DNA from 2 places in the Paenibacillus sp. DCT19 genome. Region 2 is predicted to be linked to the other one. Evidence: riboswitches for the same ligand, from Rfam matches in the RefSeq annotation. Region 2 holds a riboswitch; the other holds the start of a gene.

Region 1 (4,936 bases), 690 kb from region 2:
TGATCGATTGTTGTAGTACGCGATAGCATGGATGGACAAGCTGTGAGATCCGCATATCAGTCCGTAAATAAAAAATATAAAAAGGTTCCCCGCTAGACGAATGTCTAACAGGGAACCTTTTTATTTGATGCGGTCGAGAGGACTCGAACCTCCACGGGGGTTAGCCCACACGGACCTGAACCGTGCGCGTCTGCCAATTCCGCCACGACCGCATATGATGATCTCCGTGACTATGTATCTCGGCGACAAAAAATAATATATCACGCAAGCACTTACATGTCAACATGAAATGCTCATAAAGAAGCCCGATCCAGATATTCCATTCCGGATCGGGCTTCTCGTGATTGGGATCTCAGCACTAATTCGTGCCCGTTTAGAAGTTAAAGCAAGTTACAGCTTGGATGGCCAGTTGCCATACCATGCATAACCGCCTCTTCTTTCTTTGTCAATATCGCTTAATTTATATTTTACGATACCGTCACGACCGATAAAGATCGGTTTATCCGTTCCGACTTCATAGAAACGAGCCCAGATCGGTGCAGCTTTGGAGTCAGCAATGATTTTGCTGTCCCCATTAGCTCTCTCATACCTGTAACCTGTAATTTTCACCTTGTTAAACCAAGCTTCTGCTCCCTTGATGGATGCAGTAATTTTGGCGTTGGAAGGTCTCGTTTTCAGGAATTTAACAATTGTTACACTCTCTCCAGCAGTTAATGATGGCACTTCATAGATTCTTGCACCTGCAGGCTTGAGTGTGCTGGAATCATGTTGTTGTCCCCACGCTGTCAGCTTGCCACCTGAAACCACCTGAGTGTTCAAAATAGCATCTACACCTTTAGCAACCGCATTTTTACTACGATTGGCGAGATTGCTGTCGATAAACGAGAAGTCACCTTTGCGTGTCGCTACTTCATCCAGCATGTACATTACATTTATCATTGCATCGTCATTATAAGTGATATGTTTATGATAACCGGAACTTTGATAAACTTGAGGCCATCCACCATTGGAATACTGCATATTCAGCAAAAAGTTAATGCCTTTAATCGCCGCAGCAGAATAACGTGGGTCGTTTGTCTTTTTAAACTCTTTGGCTAATCTTCTAATTTCTGAGTATGTAGCTTTATTATCGATTGTAGATTTCGCCCACTCACCCGTTGTTTGCTTATATTCTTTTCTCCAGCCACCGTCCGCTTGTTGGTTCTTCAAGATATCAGATATACTTGCTGTCGTTCCTGAAGCATCAGCAGCAGATACAGTGTTAACGGGTTGGATTACCATACCTACCGCAGAAAATACCATCGAAAATGCCAAAACTAATGTGACTAACTTTGTTTTTGTACTCAAAATGATAACACACTCCCTTTTATTAGAATCATTCATTTTCCATCATTCTACTTACTACTTTCCTTCTAATTACACGACCATCCACCACCACCTTAATTTGAATTAAAATATAACTACTATATTTTTATCCAATATGTGGATTGGATAGAACGATCTTATGCAAAAAAAATATCTTTGTCAATTAATGCAACATCTTGTAACATTCCTCGATTATTGTATCTATGAGAATAGTTCAAACTGCACATGACAAAGTTCGAATGATATACAACCCTGTTTGGATTTGAAACACATATTACTTTTTTGTAATCAGTTGCATCTTTATTTCGTGTTTCTTCTTCATAAAAATCGATAGTTCCGTTAACATTGGGCGATAAAGAAGGTATTAAGAAGGGTTTGACATTTACGCATATATGCAATATAGTTTCAAAAGGTTACAAAAACTTAATTATTCAATTGCCGAGTTTCATGTTTGAAAACGGGGGAACCATTTTGGGTGAATTATTCTTATACATAGGAAATATAGGGAACCTTCTACCGAACCCTTAGCTAACTCCGTAGGCAACGAAGGGAGAACATTGATTTTGAAAAAACTTATCATCTCCATTTTTGGAGCAGCAGTACTATTTACTTCAGGTGCAACAAGTACAGAGGCAAGCACAATCAATACAGTTGTTAATAACATGACAGGCATTCCGTACAAATGGGGCGGTACAACCATGGCCGGCTTCGATTGTTCTGGATTCATGAGATATCTCTTTGATAAATATAGTATCAATTTACCTCGCACTTCCCAGCAGCAAGCCAAAGCAGGAACACCAGTATCCAAAGCGAACCTTCGCACAGGAGATCTTGTTTTCTTCAACACAATGGGCAATGGCGTTTCACACACAGGCGTTTATATCGGTGACGGCAAATTCGCACATGCTTCAAGCAGCAAAGGGGTTAGCATCACCAAATTGTCCAACCCTTACTTCAAAGACCGTTATGTCACAGCCCGCCGGGTAACTGGGCAGTTTATGTATAATAAAATGATTGGAAAAATATAATACAACTTACTGTAAACATAAATAAGGACCTATTTCCGTAGCATTATGCCAAGGAATAAGTCCTTATTTTCATTTCTTTAACTTCATCCTGCTTTAGTGCAGCGCCTTTTGTACGCGCATTGCCCCCTGAGACAGTGCATGTCCACCGCCTACGGCTCCTGCAACAGCTATAGTCTCCATAATCTCCTGATCAGTAGCGCCCTTCGCACGAGCTTCCTCCACGTGATAGAAGGTACACACTTCGTTATTGGCAAATAAGCCAATGCCCAAGGCAATTAATTGTTTTGTTTTGGCATCAATGGCTCCAGGTTGAAAGCATTCTCCGGTAAACTCATGGTAAGACTTCACCACTCCTGGTAACACATCGCTCAATTCACCAATCTGATCTTTATACGCATGAACCTTCTCATTCATCAATGTCATATCATTGCACGCCCTCTCAAAGATAGTTCCCAATTCCTTCACTGTAACTATCCTTTCTCCTGAGCGATTCGTTTATGCCTATGGAATGATGGTAAATCCCGTTAACTTTCTTTCTAATCGCTAAGTGGACTCTGGCGCGGCTCGCTGAACAACTGATAGCGATAACTACGATCGAGCTTAACCACACGCCGATTCTGCCGACGAATGAGTACCTGCTCTCCATCCCAAGCAACAACAATTCCTGTTACATCATTGGACTCCAGCTCGTCCCTTACTACTCTAACCTTTTCACCTGACAAACGCAGGGCATCCAGCTCTGTATCACTAATCATGTCTATAGCTCCTATGTTCCAAATTAATTTACAAAAAGAGACCTAAATGACAACTCATTTAGGTCTCACGTGACTGTATTGGACTGTCATGTCATACGAAATGTATGTCCCGACTGAAATTTACCGCTGCGCGTGCTCTTTGCTGTCATTCTTCTCAAACCAAAAATCAAGCACTTTGGCGGACATCACACGTTCTTCAAGGTACTCCACTTGATGCGGTGTAAATTGCTCTTTCCAAGAGAAGGACAACTCTTCACACAAGCCTACAATCGTCAGAAGTTCTGACCAGGCAACATAGCGTTTGTACCAGAAAAATTGAGGATGTTCAATCATATAGGGATAAAGGTCATCGAATTCCGTATGTTTACAATCCAGGGCACGTTCAAAATGAACTTTCGATTCCGCCAGCTTATCAATAAAAAATTGTTCTGTTGCCGCTTGGTTCCCCATGGTGTTGCCTCCTCTCCCTAACATAACCCCATTATAAATGAATTCTGCGGTCATGCAAAGGCATTGTTCAAAAAATAGGCCCTTTTCCTTTAAAATGTCACATTTCGTTATCGTCAAACTGAATGCTTCCATCGTTCAGGGAACGGATACGTACCAGGGCTTCAACAGGAATTCCCTGTTCACGGATGGTTCGTGCTCCTGCTTGAAAACATTTTTCGACCACTACACCGAAGCCAACTAATTCAGCGCCAGAGCGTTCAATAATTTTGATAACGCCCCGAGCTGCATCCCCATTAGCAATAATATCGTCTATGAACAAAATACGATCATTCTCATGAATATATTCGCGAGATACCATAATATCGGTCACAATCCCTTTCGTAAAGGACGGTACACGTTCACAGTAGGCATCAGGATCAGCCAGAAGCGTTTTTTTGCGCCGAGCAAATACAAGAGGTACTCCTAGCTCATGTGCAACAGCAAAAGCAACTGGAATGCCAGAAGACTCCACCGTAATCACGCGTGTCACACCACTTTCACGAAAACGTGAGGCAAACTCACGTCCCATTTCCATTGTCAAACCAGGGTCAATCTGATGATTCAGTAGTCCATCCAATTTGAGCACTTGATCGGAGATGACTACTCCTTCTTCTAAAATACGTTGTTTCAATAATTCCATGATTTGACCTCCCAAGCCTATCCTATGACGTAAAAGTATCATAGATATGACTGTCAATTCAAGCGAAATCAGCTTTATTGTTACTCTGCCTTAGAAATGAACCCCAAAGAGTGAGCTCATTGTCATGAGTTCCAATGGCCAAGCATACCTTGTACCATGGCACCCACATGTCCAAACTATACCGGGGCCTGAGAGGGGAAACGCATGAAACAGGCATTTCGGGTGCTGCAGATCGCATTTACATACATTGGGACGGTGGTAGGTGCCGGCTTTGCAACAGGCCAGGAGATCCTGCAGTTTTTTACCCAGTATGGCAAATGGGCAACGCTCACCATTGGCCTATCCACTATACTTTTTGTCTGGCTAGGCACCAAAATGATGCTCATTGCTCACGATACTGGCTCCCGCTCCTACGAAGATCTTAATAAGCATTTATTCGGCCACAAGGCAGGCAGATGGATCACTTGGATTACCCTTCTCATTCTCATTGGAGTGAACAGCGTCATGTTGGCCGGAGCAGGCTCCGTCTTTGTTGAACATCTCGGCATGCATTACCAGACTGGGTTGCTTGTTACGCTTGTCGGTACTTATCTTCTTCTGGGACGAGGTATCCGAGCCATTATGCAGATGAATAGTATCGTTGTGCCCATGATGCTGCT
Region 2 (4,936 bases):
CCATGAATTCTAACTGTGCTTTTGACTTGCTGACGGAAAGCATTAATGCCATTAAAGGTCTGGATGACGGCATCGAGTGCATTGATTCCTTCATGCGGACTAGCAGCAGCATGAGACGATTTGCCATGGAATTCAAACTGCACAGCATCAATCGCGAGCGAGCTTCCTGATCTCTCAAAGGCATAGTAAGGGTGAGCCATAATGGCAATATCACAGTCATCGAACATGCCCGCCTCGGCCATAGGAACTTTGGCACCACGCGTCTCTTCGGCAGGTGTACCGAACACTTTAATGGTTCCTCCAACTTCATCGAGGATTGCCTTCAGACCTACAGCTGCACCGAGACTCATCATACAGATGAGGTGATGACCACAGGCATGACCAATCTCAGGTAAGGCATCATATTCGCACAATAAAGCAATGGTTGGCCCAGGTTTAGCTGCGGTGTAAGTTCCGATAAAAGCTGTATCAAGGCCGAGGATCGGTGCTTCTACTTCGAAGCCATGATACGTTAATTCTTCTTTTAAGCGAGCGGAGGCAAGATACTCTTCGTTGCCAAGTTCGGGATTTGCACCAATGTATGATGAAATTTCTTTAAAACGGGAAGCATATTGGTCAATAACCGTTAAAATGTGTGATTTAGTATGTGTCATAGTGGACTCCTTCTGCAAAAAAATAAAAATGTGAAATGATTATATCATGTTTGTTCATATTTTTCAGAAACAAGTCAAGATTTGTAAAAACAAAATGCATTGCATAATCATGCATTGTACTTTATAATGACTCAGGCATCGATATGAGGCTTAGGCATCATTTTTATGGGTAGCTATTTAGAAGCACATTATATCGAGTGAAGTAAAAACATGGACAAAGTCGTATACAAAGTATTGTAAGGGGAGAACAGGGTTGAAATTGATTAGTCGTTATACCATGATGCTGCTGACTTTTGTGCTGATGTTGACGGTTGCTGTACCAGCGGCACTCGCAAGCGGCACTACGGACAGTTCAGGCGGTAAAAAATTGGTGCTCGGCACAAGTGCCGACTTCGCGCCATATGAATTCCATAAAGTGATTAATGGAAAAGATGAAATTGTTGGATTTGATATTGAAATCGCAAAAGAAATCGCTGCTGATCTAGGAGCAGAGCTTGTCATTGAGGATATGGGATTCGACGGACTTCTTCCGGCACTCCAAAGTGGTCGTGTGGACTTAGTTATCTCAGGCATGACACCAACGGATGAGCGTAAGAAAAGCATCGATTTCTCTGATACGTATTATAAATCGAAACAAGTTATTATGATTCGCACCGAGGATACAAATAAATATCAAACGATGGCGGATCTGCAAAATGAAAAAATCGGGGTTCAAAAGGGTTCCATTCAGGAAACCATTGGACAGGGGATCTCAGGTGCCAAATTAACGGCATTGGATAAAATCTCTGATATCGTTCTGCAGTTGCAGACCAAGCGTGTAAATGCAGCGATTGTAGAAGATACCGTAGCTGCTGGTTATCTGGACGATGTCATCGGTCTTGCACCTATTGCGGTGGACGAAGAGCAGGTCGAGGCTGCGATCGGGATTCGCAAAGGCAATACAGAGTTGCTGAATGCCGTAAATAGTACGTTGGAACGTCTTAAGAGTGAGAATAGAATTGAAGAAATGGTAACGGAAGCAAGCCAATTGATGGCAGGTAAAGATACCAAAAATATTTTCCAAGTATTCTGGGAATACAAAAGCTTCTATGCTACAGGTATAGGTTACACCCTTTTGTTATCTGCACTCGGTGTATTATTCGGGGTAATCATCGGTTTGATTATCTGTATGTTCCGGATGCATGATATGGCTATTCTGCGTTGGATCGGTACAGCGTATGTTGAACTTATTCGCGGTACGCCAATGCTGGTGCAATTGATGATCATCTACTATGGATTGTCTTTAACCTTTGGAATTAACTTCTCAGCGCTACAAGCCGGTGTAATTACACTTTCCATTAATAGTGGTGCTTACCTTGCGGAGATATTCCGTGCAGGGGTTCAAGGTGTGGATCGTGGTCAATTAGAAGCTGCTCGTTCACTTGGAATGGGTAGAGGTGCAGCGATGCGCTACATTATATTGCCACAAGCGTTCAAGGCTGTCTTGCCTGCAATTGGTAATGAGTTCGTAACGATTATTAAAGAGTCCTCCATTATCTCAGTGATTGGTATGGTCGACATTATGTATCAGGCAAGTGTGGTCAAAAATATTACGTACCAAGGAATGAATCCATTCCTTATTGCAGCAGCCATTTATTTTGTAATGACCTTCATACTGTCCAAGCTGCTGGGACGACTGGAAAGGAAGTTGAATGCAAGTGATCGACGTTAGTCAATTATATAAATCCTATGGAAAAAATGAAGTGTTAAAGGGCATAGATGTAACCATTGGCAAAGGCGAGGTTGTCGTTGTCATCGGACCGTCAGGTTCGGGTAAAAGTACGTTTTTGCGTTGTCTGAACTTGCTTGAGCAGCCGACGTCAGGCGAGATCCTATTTGAAGGTGTTTCGATTACGGAACCAAAGCATAATATCAATGCTACTCGTGAGAAAATGGGGATGGTGTTTCAGCATTTCAACTTATTTCCTCACAAAACGATCCAACAAAACATCACAATTGCTCCAATCAAAGTAAAGAAACAATCTGTGCAGGAAGCAGATCAGATTGCCGCAGATTTGCTTAAAACGGTTGGGTTGTCTGACAAAAAAGATGCTTACCCTAACCAGTTGTCCGGTGGACAAAAACAGCGTATTGCGATTGCGAGAGCACTCGCGATGCAGCCACACGTAATGTTATTTGACGAGCCAACTTCAGCACTTGATCCAGAGATGGTTGGAGAGGTGCTTGATGTCATGAAACGCCTAGCAGAGAATGGGATGACGATGGTCATTGTAACACATGAGATGGGCTTCGCTCGTGAAGTAGGAGACCGGATTTTGTTTATGGATGGCGGCGTGATTATCGAGCAAGGAACACCTGATGAAGTGTTTGGTGCACCTAAAAATGCACGTACACGTGATTTTCTTGCCAAAGTGTTATAAGACCATGTTCTAAGCTGCGAAGGTATAAAGGTAGAAATGGAGTAGCGGAACGTAGGAAAAACTACGTGAGCAACGGACATTTCGGCTGAATTCCATATTAGACGTTGAGATGCTTCAGGGCATCCTTCGTAATCAAAAGCGGACTTTTTGAACCACCTTTTAAACTAAAAGTAAAAAACGGCCTTGTCGACATCATCGTTGACAGGGCTGTTTTATTTGTTCTTTTGGGAGTCATAAGCGAGAAGATTTATGAAATGAAAGGTAACTTTTTTGTCATTTATTCGTTAGAAATAAGCTAATAAAGGCACGGGAAAGGCTCCATTTATTAACCAAAATCTCGATAATGCAAACGTACTGGTAAGATTTACTACAACTTTAGGTTACAATATTGTGATATATTGTTCCTGCCGAAACTTCTGAGGAGGAAGTGCGGGGGATGTAACGATGCAGATACGACGATTGATGATCACGTACTGCTTGGGGTGAATTAGGGCGTACATAACGATAAAGTGCTGTGATTGAACCTATAGGGTGGTTTCCTCCATCCGAATCCGACAACTAACCTCGCAGGCATAATGAGGGAGGAAGACCATGTTTAACAAGAAACGTATTGCAAAAGCAGCAACAGCATTGCTGACAGCAGCTATGCTCATTCAGGCCGTTCCAGCTTACGCTGACTCTGTTCATGTGGCCAAAGAGGGAGATACTTTCTATACCTTATCCAAACAGTATGGTGTAGGTATGGAAGCACTCATTAAAGCAAATGCGAATATTTCACCTTATAACATCTATGGTGGGCTAAAAATTAATGTACCTGGACAAGCCAACACCGTCTCAGCGGCAGCCGCTCCAGCAGCCAAAGCAGAGACTAAAACGATCACCACAGCGAGTCTGGACGTCAATGCAGACAGCAAAGTGGTCGAAGCATGGGGCAAAACTTTTGATTACAGTAAAACGATTGAAATGAAGGCAACTGCCTATTCAGCAGATCCATCGGAGAATGGCAAATGGGGTGCAGTGGACTACTTCGGTAATCCGCTTGAGCTGGGTACAATCGCTGTAGATCCAAGTGTGATCCCGCTGGGAACGAAAGTTCTTGTGACAGGTCACACACACCCAGGACTGCCGAAACAAGCGTTTGTAGCTACGGCGCGAGATACAGGTGGTGCGATCAAAGGCAAACGCGTTGATATTTTCATTCCTGGTAGTAAACAATCCGTGAGCACATTTGGTTTTCAGGATGTAGAGCTTTACATTTTAAAATAACATATGTACCAGTAATCTAGGCGTAATCAAAAAGGGTGTCTTCCATTCACAGTCTGATGTGAGTAGAGGACGCCCTTTTTTAGTTAAACCTTGGATCAGACGATGCAGATGCAGTTATTCATCATTTGTGTTTACCGAAAGTTCATTATCGAAGTGATCTTGCAAAACGTTAATACTTAATTCACTTACTCTTCGAGATGTTTAACATTTCGTCCAATGTTACAAGACTATACCCTCGACTTCGCAGTTCCTCAATGATTTCTGGTAACGCATCAATTGTACCTTGCAGATTAGAGCCTACTCCACCACCTGCATGTTGAAGAATGATTGACCCGGGTTTAACCGCGGATAAGATGTTCTGCTTCACTTTGTCTTTGGAAAGACCTTTCCAATCGAGTGAATCCACGTTCCAGTTCACAATGCTATACTGCTGCTTTTGAGCCCACTGGAGTTGTTTTTCATTAATGTCCCCGTAAGGCGGACGAATCATTTTTGGCGTGTACCCGGTCAGATTGCGAATGATATCCCCGGTATGTAAAATTTGTTTGCGAAAATCATTCATCGTCAGCTTACTGAATTCAGGGTGACTATAGCTGT

Evidence for each region. A riboswitch is a leader RNA that binds a small molecule or an ion and turns the genes downstream of it on or off. The one in region 2 is predicted to bind cyclic di-AMP.
Region 1: another riboswitch for cyclic di-AMP. It lies ahead of DMB88_RS10365 (C40 family peptidase); the one in region 2 lies ahead of DMB88_RS13585 (3D domain-containing protein).

The regions. Positions count from the first base shown of each region.
Region 1 is NZ_CP029639.1:2,289,957-2,294,892, reverse strand. It holds tRNA gene DMB88_RS10375 (tRNA-Leu) at 129-212, opposite strand; gene pelA (pectate lyase) at 391-1,347, opposite strand; cyclic di-AMP (ydaO/yuaA leader) riboswitch at 1,792-1,923, shown strand; gene DMB88_RS10365 (C40 family peptidase) at 1,929-2,393, shown strand; gene DMB88_RS10360 (carboxymuconolactone decarboxylase family protein) at 2,487-2,816, opposite strand; gene DMB88_RS10355 (hypothetical protein) at 2,930-3,148, opposite strand; gene DMB88_RS10350 (hypothetical protein) at 3,269-3,598, opposite strand; gene DMB88_RS10345 (xanthine phosphoribosyltransferase) at 3,696-4,277, opposite strand; gene DMB88_RS10340 (YkvI family membrane protein) at 4,482-4,936, shown strand, end outside.
Region 2 is NZ_CP029639.1:2,977,585-2,982,520, forward strand. It holds gene DMB88_RS13570 (M20 family metallopeptidase) at 1-653, opposite strand, end outside; gene DMB88_RS13575 (ABC transporter substrate-binding protein/permease) at 907-2,364, shown strand; gene DMB88_RS13580 (amino acid ABC transporter ATP-binding protein) at 2,351-3,073, shown strand; cyclic di-AMP (ydaO/yuaA leader) riboswitch at 3,469-3,662, shown strand; gene DMB88_RS13585 (3D domain-containing protein) at 3,719-4,339, shown strand; gene DMB88_RS13590 (polysaccharide deacetylase family protein) at 4,521-4,936, opposite strand, start outside.